One region of the Pantoea sp. GW821-FHT03E06 genome, then DNA from elsewhere that is predicted to be linked to it. Evidence: predicted binding sites of a transcription regulator. Region 1 holds the regulator's gene; the other holds the start of a gene.

Region 1 (4,866 bases):
ACCACTGCGCGGATTCACTAACGCGCATCTGCAAACGCTGCTGCCGCGCATTTTACGCCGCCGCGTTACCCTACGCCCGCACTGGCAGCGTCTTGACCTGCCCGATGGTGATTTTGTTGATTTAGCGTGGAGCGAAGATCCGGCGCAGGCACGTCACAAGCCGCGCATGGTGATGTTTCACGGTTTGGAAGGCAGTTTCCGCAGCCCTTATGCGCATGGCTTGATGCAGGCGTGCCAGGCGCGTGGTTGGCTGGCGGTGGTCATGCACTTTCGCGGCTGTAGCGGCGAACCGAATCGCCTGGAGCGCATCTATCACTCCGGTGAAACCGAGGACGCCACCTATTTCCTGCACTGGCTGCGGCGTGAATGGGGAACCGTACCGACCGCTGCGGTTGGCGTTTCGCTGGGCGGTAACATGCTGGCTTGCCTGCTGGGCATGCAAGGTAATGATGTGCCCATCGACGCTGCCATCGCCATTTCGGCACCGCTGGCGTTGGAGCCATGCAGCACCAAGCTGGATGTCGGCTTCTCACGTTTCTATCAACACTATTTACTGACGCAGCTGAAAAAGAACGCCACGCGCAAATTACATGCCTGGCCCGGCACGCTGCCGGTCGATCTCAGCCAGCTGCGCGCTTTTCGCCGTCTGCGTGAATTTGATGATGCAATAACCGCTCGCGCGCACGGTTTTGTTGATGCCAACGACTATTATCAACGTGCCAGCGCCATGCCGCTGCTGACCGGCGTACGCAAACCGCTGCTGATCATCCATGCACAAGACGATCCTTTTATGACCGATGCTGTGATCCCGCGCCCTGAGCAGCTGTCAGCCTCCATTCAATATCAACTGACGCAGCAAGGCGGTCACGTAGGTTTTGTGGGTGGCACCTTACTCAAACCGAAAATGTGGCTAGAACAGCGCGTGCCCGACTGGCTCTCAACTTATCTGGATGTGCAATTGTGATTATTCCGTGGCAAGAACTTGAAGCAGAAACGCTGGAAAACCTGATTGAAACGTTCGTGCTGCGCGAAGGCACCGATTACGGCGAGCAGGAACGAAGCCTGATGCAAAAAGTGGCCGACGTGCGCCGTCAGCTGGAGCGCGGCGACGTGGTGCTGGTATGGTCGGAGCTGCATGAATCCATCAACATCATGCCGAAGGGTGAATTTCGCGGCTGATGCACCCAGCGGCAATTCGTGGTAACAATGCTCATCGCCGGACTTCACAGGGAGCTCTGTTATGTCAGCCAGGCATCCAATTATTGCCGTCACTGGTTCCAGCGGCGCCGGAACCACTACCACCAGCCTCGCCTTCCGCAAGATTTTCCAGCAGCTGAATCTGCATGCGGCGGAAGTCGAAGGCGACAGTTTCCATCGCTACACGCGTCCAGAAATGGACATGGCGATCCGTAAGGCGCGCGACCTCGGTCGCCATATTAGCTATTTCGGCCCGGAAGCGAATGACTTCGGCCTGTTAGAGCAGACGTTCAAACACTACGGTAAAACCGGGCTGGGCGAATCGCGTAAATATCTGCATACCTATGATGAAGCGGTACCGTGGAATCAGGTTCCGGGCACCTTCACGCCGTGGCAACCGCTGCCGGAAAACACCGATGTGTTGTTCTATGAAGGCCTGCACGGCGGCGTTGTCACGCAGCAGCAGAATGTGGCAGAACATGTTGATCTGCTGGTTGGCGTGGTGCCGATTGTTAATCTCGAGTGGATTCAGAAGCTGGTGCGCGACACCGGCGAGCGCGGTCATTCACGCGAAGCGGTAATGGATTCAGTGGTGCGTTCGATGGAGGATTACATTAACTTCATTACGCCACAGTTCTCGCGCACGCACATTAACTTCCAGCGCGTGCCGACCGTCGATACCTCAAATCCGTTTGCCGCACGGGAAATCCCGTCATTGGATGAGAGCTTCGTGGTGATCCATTTCCGTGGCTTAGAAGGGATTGCGTTCCCCTATCTGCTGGCGATGATTCAGGGATCGTTTATCTCGCACATTAATACGCTGGTGGTACCCGGCGGGAAAATGGGATTAGCAATGGAGCTGATTATGCTGCCGCTGGTGCAACGACTGATTGAAGGGAAGCGGATTGAATAAGAGTGATAGGTCGCCATTAATGGCGACACTACGAAATGAGCGCGTTTTGTAGGGTGCGCATTAATGCGCACCTGGAAACATCAACGTTCGATCACTTCATAGCTATGGGTGATTTCCACGCCTTTGCCCAGCATGATCGCCACCGAGCAATATTTTTCCGCTGACAAATCAACCGCGCGGGAAACCGCCTTATCACTCAACGCTTTGCCGCTGACAATAAAATGCAGGTTGATGTGGGTAAAAATGCGCGGTGCTTCTTCGCGGCGTTCAGAGGTGAGTTTCACTTCGCAATCGGCCACATCGCTGCGCCCTTTTTGCAGAATCGAGACCACATCAATGGCGCTGCAACCCCCTGCTGCCATTAACACCATCTCCATTGGACTTGGCGCTTTATCACCGGAATTCCCGTCCATTAACACCTGATGTCCGGATGAGGATTCTCCGAGAAAGGTAAGACCTTCCACCCATTTCACTCGTGCCTGCATGATTCTTTCTCCTGAAGCGGCGGTTTTGCCGCCAGAGTACGCTTTCACCTGATAAACAGCAATCCAGACTATTCCCCCGTTTGCTGAAGCGAGACAACACAAGACAGCTCGCAAAAGCTGTGCTACAAACAGTGCTGAAAATATTTTCGTCGTTACAGACGAAGGCGGGAAGAATCAAAAGCGTAGCTTAAGAATGACCCGGAATAATTTTTCCATTACTGGAAACGCTCGACGATTAAACCGCCTGACAGGGAAAAAATGCCCCCTGTATTTTGGGCACGATTACAACAGAGGATAATAGCGAATGGTTCTCGGCAAACCGCAAACAGACCCTACACTCGAATGGTTCCTGTCCCATTGCCATATTCACAAATATCCGTCCAAAAGCACGCTCATCCATCAGGGTGAGAAAGCGGAAACGCTGTACTACATCGTGAAAGGTTCCGTAGCGGTACTGATTAAAGATGAAGAAGGCAAAGAGATGATTCTCTCCTACCTCAATCAGGGAGATTTCATCGGCGAACTCGGTCTTTTCGAAGAAGGCCAGGAACGTAGTGCCTGGGTGCGTGCGAAGTCTGCCTGTGAAGTGGCTGAAATTTCCTACAAAAAATTCCGTCAGCTGATTCAGGTAAACCCGGATATTTTAATGCGACTTTCGTCGCAAATGGCGCGTCGTCTGCAAGTGACATCAGAGAAAGTGGGCAACCTTGCTTTCCTTGACGTAACAGGACGTATCGCGCAAACGCTGCTTAATCTGGCTAAACAGCCAGATGCGATGACTCACCCAGACGGCATGCAAATTAAAATCACCCGTCAGGAAATTGGTCAGATCGTGGGCTGCTCACGCGAAACCGTGGGTCGTATCCTGAAAATGCTGGAAGATCAGAACCTGATCTCTGCACACGGTAAAACCATCGTCGTCTACGGCACCCGCTAATTTCTTCTCACCCACGGCGTGATGGCAACATCGCGCCGTTTCTATTTGCGATGAGCTGATGTGGCGCCGAATCATCTATCATCCTGAAGTTAACTATGCACTGCGGCAAACGCTGGTGCTGTGCCTGCCTGTGGCTCTCGGCTGGCTGTTTGGCGATCTGCAAAAAGGTCTGCTGTTCTCGCTAGTGCCTGCCTGCTGCAATATGGCGGGTCTTGATACGCCGCACAAACGCTTTTTCAAACGCTTGATTGTGGGTGGTTCGCTGTTTGCCACCGGCAGCTTCCTGATGCAAATTTTGACCGCTTACCAGATTCCGCTGCCGTTGATCCTGCTGGCGCTACCGCTGCTGATCGGCGTGACCGGCGAAATCGGCCCGCTGCATGCACGCCTGCTGCCCGCCACCTTAATCGCTGCTATCTTTACGCTCAGCCTGGTTGGGCGCATGCCGATATGGGTGCCGCCGCTGCTCTATATTGGCGGTACGCTGTGGTACGGCTTGTTCAACTGGTTCTGGTTCTGGCTGTGGAAAGAGCAGCCGATGCGTGAATCGCTCAGCCTGCTGTTTCGCGAGCTGGCGGATTATTGCGATGCCAAATACACCTTACTGACACAGCTGACCGATCCGGAAAAAGCGTTACCGCCGCTGCTGGCGCGCCAGCAGAAAGCGGTCGATCTCATCACTACCTGTTACCAGCAAATGCATATGCTGTCGGCCAGCCGCGATAACAGTCACAAGCGCCTGACGCGCGCCTTCCAGGTGGCGCTGGATTTGCAGGAACACATCTCGGTCAGCCTGCATCAGCCCGAAGAGGTACAGAAACTGGTGGAGGAGAGCCACGCTGAAGCGGTGATCCGCTGGAACGCCAAAATCATCTCCGCACGTTTGCGCGTGCTGGCTGATGCGATTCTCTATCATCAGCTGCCGGATCGTTTTCACATGGAGAAACAGCTGGGTGCGCTGGAGAAAATTGCCCGTCAGCATCCGGATAACCCGGTTGGCAACTTCTGCCTCTATCACTTCAGCCGCATCGCCCGCGTATTGCGCACGCAGAAGCCGCTTTACACGCGCGATCTCATGGCCGATCGTCAGCGCCGCTTACCGCTATTGCCAGCGTTGCGCAGCTATTTATCATTCAAATCTACCGCGTTACGCACCGCGGCCCGCTTCGCCGTAATGCTGATGTTTGGTAGCGCGCTGGCGCTGTTCTTCAACATTCCTAAACCCTACTGGATTCTGATGACCATCATGTTCGTCAGCCAGAACGGCTACAGCGCCACGCGCGTGCGTATTCAGCACCGTGCGCTGGGCACCTTTGCCGGTTTGCTGATTGCCG
Region 2 (4,866 bases), 1.1 Mb from region 1:
CGTCCTTCAGCGCCATGCTGCAGGCGTGGACGCGTTCAGGCGCGCTGCAGGAGCAGGTGGCGAATAAAATGCAGGAGTGGTTCGAATCGGGGTTACAGCAGTGGGATATCTCTCGCGATGCGCCTTACTTTGGCTTCGAAATTCCAGGCGCGCCGGGTAAATACTTCTACGTTTGGCTGGATGCGCCAATCGGCTACATGGGTTCATTTAAAAACCTGTGCGATAAGCGCGGCAATATCGATTTCGACGAGTTCTGGAAGAAAGATTCGACCACCGAGCTGTATCACTTTATCGGTAAAGATATCGTCTATTTCCACAGCCTGTTCTGGCCGGCAATGCTGGAAGGCAGCAACTTCCGCAAGCCAACCAACCTGTTCGTGCATGGTTATGTAACGGTAAACGGCGCGAAGATGTCGAAATCGCGCGGCACCTTTATTAAAGCCAGCACCTGGCTGCAGCATCTGGATGCCGACAGCCTGCGTTATTACTACGCGGCCAAGCTCTCCTCACGCATCGACGATATCGACCTGAATCTGGAAGATTTCGTGCAGCGCGTGAATGCGGATGTGGTGAACAAAGTGGTTAACCTGGCATCGCGTAACGCGGGCTTCCTGACCAAACGCTTTGGCGGCAAACTGGCGAGCGAGCTGGCCGATCCGGCGCTGTATCAGACCTTTGTTGATGCCTCTGAAAGGATTGGCGAAGCCTGGGCCAGCCGCGAATTTAACCGTGCGATTCGTGAAATCATGGCGCTGGCCGATCTGGCTAACCGCTATGTCGATGAGCAGGCGCCATGGGTGGTGGCGAAACAAGAAGGTCGTGATGCCGATCTGCAAGCCATCTGCTCAATGGGCATCAACCTGTTCCGCGTGCTGATGACCTGGCTGAAGCCGGTGCTGCCATCATTGAGTGAGCGTACTGAAGCCTTCCTGCAGAGCGAACTGAGCTGGGATGCGATTGCGCAACCGCTGCTCGATCACGACGTAGCACCGTTCAAAGCGCTGTATGGCCGTATCGAGATGAGCAAAGTTGAGGCGCTGGTTGAAGCCTCAAAAGAGGATGCGGCGGCGGCAAATAAGCCTGCAGCAACCGGGCCGCTGGCCGATGCGCCAATTGGTGACACCATCACCATTGATGATTTCGCCAAGGTCGATATGCGTGTGGCGCTGATTGAGAAAGCCGAGCTGGTGGAAGGCTCCGACAAGCTGCTGCGTCTGGAGCTGGATGTGGGCGGCGAGAAACGTCAGATTTTCTCTGGTATTCGCGCGGCGTATCCGGACCCTTCCGTGCTGGTTGGCAAAATGACCATCATCGTCGCCAACCTCGCGCCGCGTAAAATGCGCTTCGGTATTTCAGAAGGCATGGTGCTGTCAGCCGGTCCGGGCGGAAAAGACCTGTTCGTGCTGTCGGTCGATAGCGGCGCAGTACCGGGAATGCCGGTTAAGTAAGCTAACAAGCCGCCTTAGGGCGGCTTTTTTGTCACTGTTTATCCCTTAGCCTGCGCGTAGTAGGGTCGCCATTCATGGCGACCGGTACAGACATTCTTGTGATCGCTAGCACGCTAAGCGCTTAATGCGTATGATGAAGCGCTATGAAAACAGGAGCCTGACATGCCCTCCGTGCTATCTGCCTGCTGGCGCTATCTGCGCGCCTTCATCATTATTTATGCGGCGCTTTACGCCGGAATGGGGATATCTGCCCTGCTCCCAATCACTATTCCCGGTAGCATTATCGGCATGCTGCTGCTGTTCCTACTGCTGGCGCTGCAAATTCTGCCGGTTGACTGGGTCAAACCCGGCTGTCATTTGCTGATTCGCTACATGGCATTGCTGTTTGTTCCCATTAGCGTAGGCGTAATGGGTTATACCGACATTCTCACCGCCCAGTTTGGGCCGATTGTGGTGTCGTGCATGGTCAGCACTTTCCTGGTTTTGCTGATTGTCGGCCTGAGCGCAGAACGAATGCAGCGTCCGCGGGAGAAAAACCATGACTGATGCCTGGTGGTCGCTACCGCTGACCGTGATCGCCTATCTGCTGGCGCGCAAGCTGGCGGCGAAAATCAATATTTCCATCGTCAATCCCTTGCTGGTCGCGATGGCGATTGTCATTCCGCTCCTATTGATCACCCACATGCCCTATGCCCGCTATTTTGCTGGCAGCAGCCTGCTGAATCAGCTACTGCAACCCGCCGTGGTCGCGCTGGCCCTGCCGCTGTACGAGCAGATGCATCAAATTCGCGCACGCTGGAAAACCATTATCAGCGTGTGTTTCATTGGCAGCATTACAGCGATGGTGTCAGGCACTGCCATTGCCCTGTGGATGGGCGCGACGCCAGAAATCGCCGCCACTATCATGCCAAAATCGGTTACCACGCCGATTGCGATGGCTGTGTCTGCTTCATTACACGGTATTCCCGCGATTAGTGCGATCTGCGTGCTGATCGCCGGGGTGCTGGGCGCGGTATTTGGTCATATGTTGCTGAATCTGTTTAAGGTGAAGAGCAAATCCTCGCGAGGTTTGGCGATTGGTAACGCTTCGCATGCGTTAGGTACGGCGCGTGCTGCAGAGATCGATTATCAGGAAGGCGCATTCAGCTCTTTAGCGCTGGTGATCTGCGGCATCATTACGTCGTTACTGGCACCCTTTCTTTTTCCCCTGTTAATGCATTGGTTTGGCTAAAACTTGCGAGAGATCTCGCAAAGTTGAAACAACCCAATCAGCTTGCATTGTCAGAGCGACTTGGATCACATATAAAACGTCAGGCGGCGCATTGCCGCTAACGCGAAACTGAGGTCATCACATCATGCATCCACGATTCTCTACTGCTTTTTCTGCCCTGCCCGCAGCGCTACAAACGGCGATCCAGCCGCTGCTGGATGCGGCTGATTTCCATGGCGTATTGCGTCCTCAGGATATCGCGCAATTGAAACAGCTTACCGGTCTGGATGATGATGCGCTGGCGCTGGCACTGTTGCCGCTGGCAGCAAGTTGCGCTGTGGCTACCGTTTCGAATTTCAACGTCGGCGCCATTTCTCGCGGCGTTAGCGGCCATTGGTATTTCGGGGCCAATATGGAGTTCCTGCACGCGCCGCTGCAGCAGACGGTACATGCCGAGCAAAGTGCGATTACCCATGCCTGGCTACGCGGTGAAGAGAAATTAGCGGCAATTACCGTCAACTACACGCCGTGCGGCCATTGCCGCCAGTTCATGAATGAGCTTAATAGCGGCACCGCAATTCGCATTAGCTTGCCGGGACGCGCCGTGAGCACGCTCGGTGATTATCTGCCGGATGCGTTTGGCCCCGCTGATTTGAACATCACCGAACGTTTGTTAACGCCGGTCAATCATGGTTTTGCCGTAAAGGGTGATGCATTGCAACAAGCGGCCATTGAGGCCGCAAATCACAGTCACGCACCTTACAGCCAGAGCTACAGCGGCGTAGCACTTCGCAGCCAGAGTGGTAAAACCTTTACGGGCCGCTATGCGGAAAATGCCGCTTTTAACCCAAGCTTGCCACCGTTACAGGCCGCGTTGATTTTAATGAACATGAGCAATGAAGCGCTCGATACTATTCAGCAGGCCGTGCTGGCCGAATCTCAGGGCAGCACGCTAAGTCAGTCGGATGCCACACGCGCGACGCTGGCAGCCTTGGGATGTGAAGATTTCTCAATTACTTTAGTTTCGAAAACATCAGTTTAGTGATCCTTTTACCGCTTTTGTGACCTTCTGTTAACAAAAGCTGTACATCTGCAGGAATTTTCATAGGATCGGGCGCCAGACCCTCTTCACATCCAGATGGACTGGCGTTACCTTTTCTCGGCGATACGTCAGAAAACACTGCAACCGGAGCAAGCACTGCATGGAACTCGACTACGAAAGTAAACGTCCGCTGTATATTCCTTACGCGGGTCCGATCCTGCTGGAATTTCCGCTGTTGAACAAAGGCAGCGCCTTCAGCCTTGAAGAACGTAACGAATTTAACCTAAACGGTCTGCTGCCTGAAGCAGTTGAATCCATCGAAGAGCAGGCAGAACGAGCCTGGCGCCAGTTCCTGGATTTCAAAAACAATAACGACAAGCATGTTTACCTGCGCAACATCCAGGACACCAACGAAACCCTCTTCTACCGACTGCTCGATAATCATCTGGAAGAGATGATGCCGATTATCTACACCCCAACCGTCGGCGCCGCCTGTGAGCACTTCTCAGAAATCTACCGCCGCGCACGTGGTGTATTCATCTCTTATAACAACCGCGATCGCATTGAAGACATGCTGCAAAACGCCACCAAACAGAATGTGAAGGTGATTGTGGTGACCGATGGCGAGCGTATTCTTGGCCTCGGCGATCTGGGTATTGGCGGCATGGGCATCCCAATCGGTAAGCTGTCGCTGTATACCGCGTGCGGTGGCATCAGCCCGGCTTATACCTTGCCGGTTGTGCTGGACGTGGGTACCAATAACCAGCAGCTGCTGAACGACCCGCTCTACATGGGCTGGCGCCATCCGCGTATCACTGGTGAAGAATACGAAGAATTCGTTAACGAATTCATTCAGGCGGTTAATCGCCGCTGGCCAAATGTGCTGTTGCAGTTTGAAGACTTTGCACAGAAAAACGCCATGCCGCTGCTGGAACGCTATCGTGATGAGATCTGCTGCTTTAACGACGACATTCAGGGCACCGCCGCCGTTACCGTTGGCACCCTAATCGCTGCCAGCCGCGCTGCGGGCAGCCGCCTGTGTGAGCAGAAAGTGGTATTCCTGGGTGCCGGTTCTGCCGGTTGTGGTATCGCCGAGCAGATTATCGCGCAGATGAAGTCTGAAGGCTTAAGTGATGATGAAGCCCGCAGCCGGGTGATGATGGTTG

The links. The regulator CRP, encoded in region 1, controls carbon source genes, mostly activating them, when cyclic AMP is high. The targets are predictions, from matches to a motif close to ATGTGANNNNNNTCACAT.
Region 2: cdd (cytidine deaminase) is a predicted target of CRP. The motif match lies at 2,733-2,750, and genes of this name have one in related genera.

The regions. Positions count from the first base shown of each region.
Region 1 covers NZ_JBWKUG010000001.1:3,829,981-3,834,846, forward strand. The annotation lists gene AC07WB_RS17925 (hydrolase) at 1-964, shown strand, start outside; gene AC07WB_RS17930 (YheU family protein) at 961-1,179, shown strand; gene AC07WB_RS17935 (phosphoribulokinase) at 1,241-2,110, shown strand; gene AC07WB_RS17940 (OsmC family protein) at 2,191-2,595, opposite strand; gene crp (cAMP-activated global transcriptional regulator CRP) at 2,900-3,532, shown strand; gene AC07WB_RS17950 (YccS/YhfK family putative transporter) at 3,591-4,866, shown strand, end outside.
Region 2 covers NZ_JBWKUG010000001.1:2,752,665-2,757,530, forward strand. The annotation lists gene metG (methionine--tRNA ligase) at 1-1,448, shown strand, start outside; gene AC07WB_RS12880 (CidA/LrgA family protein) at 1,611-1,994, shown strand; gene AC07WB_RS12885 (CidB/LrgB family autolysis modulator) at 1,987-2,679, shown strand; gene cdd (cytidine deaminase) at 2,804-3,700, shown strand; gene AC07WB_RS12895 (NAD-dependent malic enzyme) at 3,861-4,866, shown strand, end outside.